2 regions of the Cellulosilyticum sp. ST5 genome follow, and region 2 is predicted to be linked to the other one. Evidence: a T-box and tRNA genes for the amino acid it is inferred to sense, from the RefSeq annotation. Region 2 holds a T-box; the other holds one or more tRNA genes.

Region 1 (6,712 bases), 510 kb from region 2:
TTCAAATAAGTGATCTCCTTCATAAGAAACTTCCGGTCCACCTAAAACTAGCGTTGTATGAGGTAAAAGCTTTCTTAATGTAGGAATCAAGGTTTTTACAAAAGACATATTCCAAATATAACAAGAGATACCGATAATATCTGGTTTTTCCTTATAGATGGCTTTAATCATTTCAGTTTCATTGTTATTAATAGTTGTTTCTAAAATAGTTATATGGGATTCATAGTCTTTACAGTAGCTTTTTATATAACGCAAAGCTAATGAAGTATGAATATATTTGGCATTAAGTGCTAATAATAATACTTTCAAATTAACAGTCCTTTCTATATATTGCTTGCCTCATTATAGCATATTTTAAAAACTTATCCTAACACAAAATAAAAGCAAAGGTATCACCCTTGCTTTTATATAAATCAATTACTTATTTAGTAGTTGTTTTAGTGGTTGTTTTATTAGTAGTGTTATTGTTAGTAGTAGTACCATCATTAACCACACCATTTTTTTCATTAACCACACCATTAGTTGCATTACCTGTAGGACTTGTGGTAGGAATTACTGTAGGGCTTACTGTAGGACTTACAGTAGAACTTGGCATTGTGCTTTCAATCGGTGGATTAGTTGCTGTAGTACCATTATTAGTTGCTGTGCAACCTACAAAAGCAAAACTCATCACAACAAGTGCTGATAAAAATATTAATTTTTTCATATGAATGCTATACTCCTTTTCATGAAATGAAATATTCTACGAAGTTAGTATGAGCACTAATTATGATTTTATGCATAAGCTTTTTAAATCAAGTAAGTTCAATAATATGAATAGAATGATCCGTATAGAGATCAATATACTTATCTTGTACTTTGATAATAGGTCTATAAACGCAGGCTGGATTAATGGCAACTACTTCTCCTATTTGACCATTGCTTAATTGAACGTAAGTTCCTATGTAATAAGTAGCAATATTAGTTAAAAATGTTAATAGAATTTTTGTATCAAGCTTTCCAAATACACCTTCTTGCATTAATTGCATCACATCAAAAGGTGAATGTTTTTTTTGATACGGCCTTTCTGAGAGCATAGCGTCATAAACATCTGCTACTGCTAATACTTTAGCGATATCATTAATATTTTCACTATAAACCCCATAAGGATAACCTGAACCATCCATTTTTTCATGGTGCATTAAGATTCCTATTTTAATATCTAAACTTATACTTTTATTATCTTGAAGTAGTTCATAAGAATAGCGAGAATGCTGCTTAATTTCTTCAAACTCACTTTCTGTTAGTTTATCTGGTTTATTTAAGATTTTAGGATCTATTTTCATCTTACCAATATCGTGTAATAGTCCAGCAATTAATAAGGATTCTATCATTTGTTCCCCATATTTCATCCATTTCCCAATCAGCATGCTTAATAAAGCAACATTAATACTATGTGTATATGTATAGCTATCAGCATATTTAAAAAGGTTAATACAACCAATTATTTTATAGTTATCGTTAAAGGCATCTTGCATTTGTAGCTTAACATTTTTAAAGGCTTCATAATCAACTACATTATCAGTTGTAACTTGATTAAGAAGTACTTGAACGGTATCTGTACATTTTTTATAGCTTTCTCTTGTTTCTTTAGTGATTTTCCATACATCATCCCATGTATTAACAAAAATAGTAACCTCATCAAAACTGAGTTCCTTTAAGGTTTCAATAGTTTCTGCTGTTAATTCTTGATTTTCACCCACATAGACTAAACCATTATCTAAATTTCTAACAGCTTCAGCAACTAGCATTCCTGGCATACATTCATTTAATGGAATTGTTAACTTTGGCATAGCTTTCCCCCTACATTATATTCTGTTATTACAAATTGTCTTATAACTAAATTTTATACTAATTCCATTTATTATACAATATAAACTAAAAAAAAGCTTTTGGTATTGAGGGTAAAAAATATCCCTCTCATATATCATGAGAGGGATATTTTTTAGTAAGCAACACCTTGCATATACATAGCATCAGCTACTTTTAAGAAGCCTGCAATATTAGCACCAAGCACATAATTATCTGGTTCACCATATTGTGTAGCTGCCTCACGAGAAACAGTGTGAATATGTTTCATAATACCTTTTAATTTTTCATCTACTTCTTCAAATGTCCAGCTATATCTCATACTATTTTGAGACATTTCAAGACCAGAAGTTGCTACACCACCTGCATTAGCTGCTTTACCAGGAGCAAATAGAACGCTTGCTGCTTGGAATACTTCTACTGCTTCAGGAGTAGAAGGCATATTAGCGCCTTCTGCAACAGCCATAACACCATTTGCTACAAGCGCTTTAGCTGCTTCTTCATCTAATTCATTTTGTGTAGCACATGGAAGTGCAATATCACATTTAATAGTCCAAATACCACGGAAACCGTCTGTATAGGTTGCATCTTTATGTATATTAACGTATTCTTTGATTCTCTTACGCTCTACTTCTTTAATTTGTTTAACAGCATCTAGATCAATACCATTTGGATCATAGATATAGCCATTTGAATCACTAAGTGCTACAACTTTAGCACCAAGTTCTATAGCTTTTTCAGCAGCGTAAATAGCTACGTTACCAGAACCAGATACAACTACTGTTTTGCCTTCAAAGCTTTCACCTCTGGTAGCAAGCATTTCTTGTGTAAAGTAGCAACAGCCATAACCTGTAGCTTGTGTTCTTACAAGAGAACCACCATAGTTAAGTCCTTTACCTGTGAGCACGCCAGTAAACTCATTACGTAGACGTTTGTATTGACCAAACATAAAGCCAATTTCACGAGCACCTACACCAATATCACCGGCAGGAACATCTGTGTCAGCACCAATATGTTTGCTAAGCTCAGTCATAAAGCTTTGACAAAATCTCATAATTTCTTGGTCTGATTTACCTTTTGGATCAAAATCACTACCACCTTTACCTCCGCCCATTGGTAGACCTGTTAAGGAATTTTTAAAGATTTGCTCAAAACCTAAGAATTTAATAATACCTAAGTTTACAGATGGATGGAAACGAAGTCCCCCTTTATATGGTCCAATAGCACTATTGAATTGTACACGGTAACCACGGTTAACCTGTACATTACCGTTATCATCTACCCATGATACACGGAACATAATAGCACGTTCTGGTTCTACAATACGTTCAAAGATTCCTGATTTAACATATTGTGGGTTGCGCTCAGCAACTGGCTCCATACATAATAATACTTCTTTTACTGCTTGATGAAACTCTGGTTGTGCAGGATGATTTTTTTCTACTCTACTCATTAAGTCCTGCATGTACTCCGTACGAAAACTCATAGATACGCCTCCTATAAATTAAGTTCCTGCGGCTCATCTTCCGCTAAAAACATTTTATCATAATACGAAATTTTTTCAACAAAATAATTCATTTTTATTGAATTTTATTGAATTATAAATAAAGATGTATTAATCAATTTCTGATTATAATCATAGTATTATCAGGCAAGTTTTCATAAAGCCATTTAGCATCCTCATCACTTAAAATGATGTTTCTTCTTTTAGTTCTTGCACCCAGAGATTTACTAGCGCTGGTAAGTATATTCCAGTAAGCATCTCTTATGTAACCTTGAAAGCCATATTCATCACTAATTTTTATCCAAAAATTAGCACCCTCTTTATGCACAGCATCTTCATAAACATCTGCTTTACCTTGTAAATAATATGTGCCAAGAGGAGGTGCATATTTTCCTTCGCCTAATGAGCAAACCATGGTCTTAATCTTTTTTTCGCCTTGATAACAGTAAACTACTGTATTTTGACTACAAACTACTTCTAACCATAGACGATTTTGCTTTAAAGTAGTTGTGGTAAATTGAACCGTTTCAGGTTCACTTATTTCACCACTTGCCACCTGTGTTTGAAAAATAGCTTCATATGTTGTTTCTGGTTTTAATCGATCTTGCAAAATAAAATAGGCATGATGAGCATCTGTTAGTATGCCATTAATTTTATCATTCGCAATCATAACAGTAGCTTTAACAATAGGCTCTTTACTTTCTAAAGTTAAACGTGGATAAAGACCAATCCATTTATCTTGTTTAGCGGGATAAGTCTTAGTAATAGATGGTTTTTGGTCTACCTGTAACACAAATACTTGATCTTCATCTAGTAGGGTTCCCGTATGTGAAGGCATGCCTGTCTTGAAAGAAAGAACGTAACGTTTACCATTTTCTAAAGGTGATTTAGGAGTAAAAACAAAACGCGTTAAATCTGTATATTGTTTACCATTAGTAGCTGTTACCATATAAGGCTTGATATAAAAAGTTGCGTCGCATTGCAAAAATTTATTGATTTGAGTAGCGTTCATAGGTGTACTAAATTGAACTTCAAATGAATTACTACTAGAAATAAGAAAATCATTTTGTGGACTTAGTATATGAATTGGAGCTTTAAAAGCAATATGTACTTCTTCAGATTTACAAATTCCTTGCCATTTTGTAGGGGCATTTTCAATAAGCATCTTTACTTTTTTCCCTTTAATTAAACTGGTTTCTTTGACTTTTATAGATACAACTTCTGGTTTAATCCAAGTAACTGAATAGTCTACATTATTTTCATAAGGCACTTCACCTAACCATTTAATGTACTGTTCGAAGCCGGCTTGTTCCATTGGTAGTAGAAAATTGATTGTAATTTCCGCATAATCTTTTTTCACTTCTACCCAAGATAAATTAAATCCTTTAATTAACCATAATAAAACGAGTATTACTACAATAGTAAATGATAAAATTGTTAATTTTTGACGATATCTATTCATATTACATCCCTCCAACTTGTCTACAACATATCATATGATAGAAAAGGGACAAACATGATAAATTTTACTGTTAAAAGCAAAAAAGGTACTATTGAAAAAATAGTACCCTTTTAGTCTTTTGTTAGTGTACGGTTTTAGATCCTATAAAAATGCCTAAAGCCGGAATCGAATTAGGAGGATTTTTAGCCCTATGTTTAATTTACGGTTTTAAACATAAAAAAGTGCCCAGAGCCGGAATCGAACCAGCGACACGAGGATTTTCAGTCCTCTGCTCTACCGACTGAGCTATCTGGGCATCTGGAGGGAGAAGGATTCGAACCTTCGAAGCTATCGCAACAGATTTACAGTCTGCCCCCTTTGGCCACTCGGGAATCCCTCCATACGATATGTTTTCTTAACACTTGTACATCATAACAAATACAACGTATACTGTCAATATTTTTTGTATATAAAACAATTATTTTTTATGGTATGAAATTTTATGACATTATAGTATAATAGATAACATACAAAAGCTAAAGGACGGTCAATTTATGAAAATTTTAGTTGTTTCTGATGTAGAAAGTAATTATATCTGGGACTTCTTTGATAAATCAAACTTTCAAGATATAGCTTGTGTGATTTCTTGTGGTGACTTAAAAGCATCTTATTTATCCTTTTTAGTTACTATGCTGGCAGTTCCAGTGTTTTATGTTCATGGTAATCATGATAAGGGCTATCTCACACAGCCTCCTGAAGGTTGTGATTGTATCGAGGATAAGGTTGTTACTTTTAATGGTTTACGCATTGCTGGATTAGGTGGTTCTATTGAATATAAAGGTGGTCCATTTCAATTTACTGAAGAAAAAATGCAAAAACGCGTTAAAAAACTTGTTAGAACTTGTAAAAAACCCATTGATATTTTAGTTACTCATTCTCCTACCTTTGGAATAGGGGACAATCCCAATAGTCAGTGTCATATAGGATTTAAAAGTTTTTATACGCTTTATGAGCAGCTTTTACCCAAATATCATTTGTATGGACACAATCACTTTACTTATTCATCTAATGCTAAACGTATTTTAGTACATAATAATATTCAAGTTATTAACGGATATAATTATTATATTTTAGAAATCTAAAAATAGGGAGTAAGGTTAATAACCTTACTCCCTATTTATTTACCCGTAATACCTTGCATATAAGAAAATGGATCTACAGGTGTTAGTGTTTTAATATCTGGAATTTCTCCTTCTACTCCCTCTACTAACCAATCCATATGAATGATATCCTCATAATCTAAGTTTTCGCCAGCTTTGGCTTTTATCACATGATTTTGATCATAGATAGGTCCTTTAAATACATCAAATTCATTTCTAATAATCGCTTGCTTAACATTCTCAATCAAATGTTTCATTGGAGCTGTCATATTACGGTTAGAATATAATAAATCTACGATGCCATTATTCATGCCTTGCCAAAAGTTAACAGGCATATCTGAACGATTGTTATCTTCTTGTATGCTCTTCCAAGTACCATTTAATATATTTTGAATAACTTGTTCATAAAATACACCCCAATTCCAGATAGCCATAGCATAGTGGGTTTTTTGATGTGTATTTTGATTAATACTATAAACACCATAGCCTTTGGAAATATCTCCTGGAATAGGGAGATCTTCATTTGAAATAATATCTGCACCAGCATTAAATAAGGTTTCTGCTACAGCTTTACCGCCCTCTGGATTATCCCACCTATTAGTCCAAAGTGCCTTGACCTTAACTCTAGGATTAACGGCTTGTGCCCCTAAAGTAAAGGCATTAATACTACTTACTACCTCTGAAATAGGATAAGGTGCAACATAACCAATCACATTAGTTTCTGTCATTGATCCTGCAATCATTCCTAATAAATAACGT
Region 2 (6,712 bases):
AGCACATTCAAAAAGAATGGTTGTTGTTTCTTCAGTTACTTTTGAGTTTTCTCCGCCCATAACACCAGCAATAGCTACTGCTTTTTCAGCATCTGCAATCACAAGCATACTTTCATCTAATGTTTTTTCTTCTTCAAATAGGGTAACAAATTTTTCGCCTGCTTTTGCATTACGAACATGAATTTCATGTCCTGCTAATTTATCATAGTCAAACGCATGCATGGGTTGACCAAATTCAAGAAGCATATAATTGGTAATATCAACAATATTATTAATTGGACGAAGACCTGCTGAAAGCAAACGGTCTTTTAACCATTTTGGTGATGGACCAACTTTTACATTTTTAATAATTCTCGCTGCATAACGAGGACATAAGTCTTCATTTTCAATAGCAATAGAAGCCATCTCAGCTGCATTACCACCTACTTCTTCCACTGTAATGCTTGGGAATTTAAAAGGTTTCTTAAAGGTAGCTGCTGCTTCTCTTGCAATCCCTAGAATACTAAAGCAATCTGCACGGTTTGATGTGATTTCATATTCTACGACTTGTTCACCAAGACCAAAGTGAGGTTTTACATCTGAACCTAGTTTAATATCATTATGGAAGATATATACTCCATTATGTGGTGCATCTTCAATATCTTCTTCACTAAAGCCAAGTTCCTCTACTGAACAAAACATTCCTTCTGAAAGTTCGCCTCTAAGCTTACCTGCTTTGATTTTAAGACCTCCTGCTAAAGTGGCTCCATCAAGAGAAACAGGTACTACATCACCTAAATTCACATTTGTTGCTGCAGTTACAATTTGAAGCGGCCTTTCACCTGCTACATCTACTTGCATAATACGGAGTTTATCTGCATTAGGATGAGGCTGAACATCAATAATTTTACCTGCCACTACCTTTGTAATTTCTTTACCGCTTTCTTCTACTGCTTCTACTTTTGAGCCTGACATTGTCATTGCGTCTTCAAAAGTTTTTATATCTACATCTATATCTACATATTGTTTAAGCCAGGACATAGGTACGTTCATTTGATTTTCTCCTTTCTACTTCCCTTAGAATTGTGATAAGAAACGAATATCGTTTTCGTAGAATAATCTTAAGTCATTAATATCGTATTTAAGCATAGTAATACGCTCAAGTCCTACACCAAAAGCAAAACCTTGGTATACAGTAGGGTCAATACCAGCCATCTCAAGCACCTTTGGATGTACCATACCACAGCCCAGAATTTCAATCCAACCTGAACCTTTGCATACATTGCAACCTTTACCACCACACATAACGCAAGAAACGTCTACTTCTGCACTTGGCTCTGTGAATGGGAAATAGTGAGGTCTAAATTTAACTTCTACTTTGTCCCCAAATAGTGCTTTTGCAAACTCTGCAAGCACACCTTTAAGGTCACCAAAGGTAATATCTTTATCAATCACAAGACCTTCGATTTGATTAAACACAGGAGAGTGAGTAGCATCTACTTCATCTGAACGATAAACACGACCTGGTGCAATCATACGAATAGGTAAACTTTCACTTTCCATAGTGTGTACTTGAACAGGAGAAGTTGCTGTTCTAAGAACAAGTTGACTATTAAAATAGAAGGTATCTTGCTCATCACGTGCTGGATGTTCTTCTCCTAAGTTAAGGGCATCAAAGTTATAGTAAGCTGTTTCTACTTCACGGCCTTCTACAATTTCATAACCCATTCCAAGGAAAATATTTTGTACTTCTTCTAATGTTTTTTGAAGTGGATGCATATGACCAAGGTTTAACTTTTTACCTGGCATAGTGATATCTAATACTTCTTCTTGAAGTTTCTTATTTTGCTCAGCTGATTCTAAGGCTACTTTTTTATTAGCAAGACTTGCTTCAATGTCTGCTCTTACCTCATTGGCAATTTGACCAACAACTGGTCTTTCTTCATTACTTAAATCTTTCATATTACGAAGAACCGCTGTTAATTCACCTTTTTTACCAAGGTATTGTACACGAAGTTCTTCAAGAACTGCTAGGCTATTAGCTGTTTCAATACTAGTAATGGCACTATGTTTGATCATCTCTAATTTATCTTTCATTGTAAAACTCCTTTCTTATTTTCACTTAATGAATCAGTAATGGCTCGTCATGAGAAAACAAAATAAAAAAGCTCCGTCCCCAAAAAGGGACGAAGCTTATAGTCTCCGCGATACCACCCAAATTTTTATACCAAAGGTATAAACACTCAATTAGCTCTAACGTTGCCACCGTTATCTTCTACTTTTAATCATTTCAAAGATAAAGCTCCAATGTGAAATTCAAAAAATAGGATTGCCAAAAGGTACTTGCAGCCGGTGATACCTTCTCTCTATTGGGTCTTATTTTTCTACTATGCATCTTCTTCGCTTTTCATGTATAAACATATTAGTTATTATTGTACTCACTATCCGTTTTTTGTCAAGTAGTACTATTACAACTTCTATGTCCTTAACGATTCATTAGATGCCATCTGTATATTTATTGCAGGCTATCACTATTTCCAAGTAGATAGCTTTCTAGTTTTAATAAGTCTCCCTCATTAACTGCCCCATCCTCATTAACATCTGCACTCTTTAATGCTATATCTGTTAATAGGCTTACTCCTAATAAGTGTCTTTTTAGTAGTGCATAATCGGTAGAATTGATACTTTGATCACCGTTTAAATCCCCTTTTATACCGGTTTCACCTGGATTTTCAGGTTGTGTACCATTATAATAAGCTGCTACTGTAATCCCCTTATTTCCTAATGCTACTTTATGATCTAAGCCAATAAATTTCCCCTCTGCATTTTGCCATAAAGCTGATTTTAAGAAAGCATATTTGGCTTCATCCCAGGTTGCAAAATCATAGCCTACTAATCCTCCTGTATCTCCTGAATTAGCATTGTAGCACCAAAATGTGTGATGAATTTTATTTTTAATCATATAATCTCTTAATAAAGTCATCCACTTTTCATTTTTGCCGCCATCCATAAAGCCACCCCATTCACCCATTAGTAAAGGAGCAATGCCTTCTTCATTAATATAAGCCCAGTTATCTCCCCAACAATCTTCATAAAGTGTTTCTGTTGTGAAATCTTTTTCAAACCATGGTTGCGCATAAACAAGTGGACCATAATCATGAGGTGAATACACCACTTGTGATTGATAGACCCCTAAATCAATAGGATAGTCTTCAACACCTCTTAAATTCCCACCCCACCAATTGTAATAATAATGAGGTTTCATATATTCATCACGTGTGGTATAGTCATATCCTTCCATTGGATAAGCTTCTACACCTTCAATAACTATAAGCAAGTTTGGATTAATAGCTAATACTTTAGCAGCAGCTGTTTCAGCTGCATACTTCCAGTTGTTTTCATCTGTTGAATTATCCCATTTAGCCCATACTTTATCTTGTCCTGGTTTTCCATGAGGTTCGTTTTTAAGGTCAATAGCTAAAATCGTATCATCATTTTTATAACGCTCTGTAAACCACTCTAGTGTTTCATGGTACATTTCAATAGGATGAGCATCATCATACCAAACCGGATAAATATGCCCCATAGCATTAGTCTCTGCACTATGAATATCTAACATGATTTTCATACCATTTGCCTTGCACATCTTAACCGCTTCATCAAATAGCTGTAAACTACTCATACCAGCCAGTTCTGGATTAACATATTCATTGACATTCGCTTTTTTTGCCGTACCATTTTTCCATTCATAAATCAGCTGAGTAGAGATAGGAATACGTAAGAGATTAATACCCCTGTTAGCCATTTCATCTAGAGCCTTTTTCATATTCACGCTCCATACACCATCGAATACATTGGTTCCTGTATTAAATCCAAACCAATTAGTACCCGTTAACCATACTTCATTTCCATCTTGATCAACTATCTTATTCCCTTTAGTTGTTAACCAATCATCATCTGATTTTGCTGTAGCAGCCATTAATGTGCTAGGCATTCCTATCATTACAGCCATTAAAGCACTTAGTGCTAAACTTGTTACTTTCTTCCCTATTTTCATAAGACGCCTCCTTACTTCCTATATACTTTTGAAATGTTACTTCACTTTAAATAGAACCGTTATCTTCTTCAATTGTGCATCTGCAATATCTTTCATACTTAATACTTTAAAAGGTGCACTTGTAAAATCCTTTTTAGCTTTAATTTTCACTTGTACCATATCGCCTGATTGCGTAATCAAATCACTTCCATCTTGCTCAGCAGAAGCAAAGAGTAAGTTAAAGGTTCCTTTCGTTTGATGAATAGCTGATTTAAAGCTAAGCTCTGAATTAGGAACAATCTCACCAGCTAGTATTTCCTGTACTTCTATCAGCTCTTTATCATAAGTAAAAACAAGATTAGCATTGTTAATACCTGTAGAAACATTATTAAGTTTTATAGGAATAATGGCTTCTTCTCCTGCTTTTAATTGAAGAGTTTCTAGTGTCATAGCAAAATCGTAATCTGTTGTATCCATAATCTGTAAATGAATTACAGAACTTTTGCCTGCATTAAAGCTAACAACTAATTGATAATCTCCCTCTGCTAGACTCTCTAGATAAGAGGCATTGAAGGTTAAGATTCCTTTGTCATCTATACTATAGTCACTAGTCCCAAGACTTCCCCCATTATTCTTAATACTTGCCAAGGTATTGCCATTAAAAGTGATTTGTGTTTCACAAGCGCCACTAACCGCTTTATTTTTATCATAGCTCAGTTCCAAAGGCGTCACGATTGCATCCACAACACCTTCATTTCTTGGTTCACTTCCACTAATAAGCACGCCTTTATAATAAAGTGTAACATGCTCACTAATGATATAGGTATTAGGTGTGGCTTCGTAAGAATAGTCATTTGCTTGATTATAGTTTTTCCAACTGCTATTGGTAATTCTCATTTGTAATTCAATAGTTCCATTGGGCGTTAATTGGCTTAACCCTGATTTGAAACCAATCTCAACATAAGTATCTGCATTTTCAGTAGGACTAGATAAAGCTTCAAATTTGCTTGTTACAGAACTTGTTATGGTTTCATACCCTTTGCTCCCCATTAATCCTGCATGGTCACACCAAAGTGTCTGAGTTAAAGGTTCATCTACCGTATAGTAATACCTGACCTTTAAATCTTCCAGATTAATTGTTTCATTACTTGTATTCGTGAGCTTGATTTTTCCACCCATAGTATTGGTACTTATACTTGCCATCGTATTACAATATTCCAGTTTTACTTGCGTTGTAGCTGCTACTAGCTGACTTGTCAGTAATGAAGTCGTAGCCACAGCCAAACCAATTGCCCATAAACTATTTCTTCTTTTCATCAAAATTCCTCCTTTTAAGTGTGTTCGTCACTTATTTATTTATAAGTATAAATAATGATTCTTTTTTAACTATGTTTTTAGTTCATCATGTTCAATTTATAGGTACAAAATGCTTTATTATTTGACCTTTTCTTTTGATTCTGCTATCATTATATTGACGAATTATGGTCTCTTGAAAGGAGTTATCTTATAATGAACAGAAGAGGGAATTGTATTATTGGACAATCTGGTGGCCCTACAGCTGCCATTAATGCCTCGCTCAGTGGTGTATTACAAGGTATTTTAGAAAATGATCTTTATTCTAATGTATACGGTATGGTCAACGGTATTGAAGGTCTATTACAAGGCAAATACTTAGACTTATCAGCCAAATTTCAAACCAAGGAAGAACTTGACAGGCTAACACATACGCCATCTATGTATCTTGGTTCTTGCCGTTTTAAATTACCGACTTGTGAACATTCAGAAGTCGTTTATCGTGATTTATTCCGCTTCTTTGAAGCCCACAATATTAAAACTGTTTTTTATATCGGTGGTAACGATTCAATGGATACGGTTTTAAAACTGTCGGACTATGCTAAAGCACATCACTATGATGTCAATGTTATTGGTATTCCAAAAACAATTGATAATGATTTACCGATTACAGATCACACACCAGGTTTCGGAAGTGCTGCTAAGTTTGTAGCGACTTCACTTTTAGAAATTGCGCATGATACCTATATTTATAACATTCCTTCTGTAACCATTGTTGAAATTATGGGAAGAAATGCAGGTTGGCTTACTGCAGCTGCTGCCCTTGCACGTAATAGTTATTCGATGGCTCCTGATTTAATTTATTTACCAGAAGCTGTTTTTGATAAAGAACATTTTATTGAAGATGTTAAGGCTATTAAAGAAAAAAGAAAAAATGTCATTATAGCCGTTTCAGAAGGGATTAAAGATAGCGAAGGCCAATACATTTCTGCTTCTACTAGCGCAGTAGACTCTTTTGGTCACAAACAATTATGCGGTGTAGGTAAGACCCTAGAAAATCTCCTTAAAGCAGAACTGGGCTGTAAAGTACGTTCTATTGAACTGAATGTGCTTCAACGTGCTGGTGGACATATTGCTTCTCTTACTGATCTCAAAGAAGCTGTTATGATTGGTAAAACAGCTGCTACTTTAGGTGCTCAAGGTGAAACAGCTAAAATGATTTGCTACAAACGTCTTCAAAATAGTCCTTATCAAGTAGAAACCTTTGCTTATGATATTCATTCTATTGCTAATGGGGAAAAAACAGTTCCTTTAGAATGGATTAATAAAGCTCAAAATGATGTAACAGATGAACTGGTTGCCTACTTAATACCTCTTATTCAAGGGGAAGTCTCATTAAGCTTT

Evidence for each region. The T-box of region 2 lies ahead of pheS (phenylalanine--tRNA ligase subunit alpha). A T-box ahead of a tRNA ligase gene usually reads a tRNA of that ligase, here a tRNA-Phe.
Region 1: it encodes a tRNA-Phe, which carries the amino acid that the T-box ahead of pheS (phenylalanine--tRNA ligase subunit alpha) is inferred to sense. The anticodon was not compared.

Annotation. Positions count from the first base shown of each region.
Region 1 is NZ_CP132338.1:1,376,287-1,382,998, forward strand. It holds gene QTL86_RS06795 (B12-binding domain-containing radical SAM protein) at 1-309, opposite strand, end outside; gene QTL86_RS06800 (hypothetical protein) at 422-706, opposite strand; gene QTL86_RS06805 (HD-GYP domain-containing protein) at 795-1,832, opposite strand; gene gdhA (NADP-specific glutamate dehydrogenase) at 1,985-3,334, opposite strand; gene QTL86_RS06815 (L,D-transpeptidase) at 3,468-4,814, opposite strand; tRNA gene QTL86_RS06820 (tRNA-Phe) at 5,037-5,109, opposite strand; tRNA gene QTL86_RS06825 (tRNA-Tyr) at 5,113-5,193, opposite strand; gene QTL86_RS06830 (metallophosphoesterase) at 5,348-5,935, shown strand; gene QTL86_RS06835 (BMP family ABC transporter substrate-binding protein) at 5,971-6,712, opposite strand, start outside.
Region 2 is NZ_CP132338.1:865,679-872,390, reverse strand. It holds gene pheT (phenylalanine--tRNA ligase subunit beta) at 1-1,032, opposite strand, end outside; gene pheS (phenylalanine--tRNA ligase subunit alpha) at 1,057-2,076, opposite strand; T-box leader at 2,159-2,389, opposite strand; gene QTL86_RS04335 (cellulase family glycosylhydrolase) at 2,495-4,036, opposite strand; gene QTL86_RS04330 (cellulose binding domain-containing protein) at 4,073-5,332, opposite strand; gene QTL86_RS04325 (6-phosphofructokinase) at 5,525-6,712, shown strand, end outside.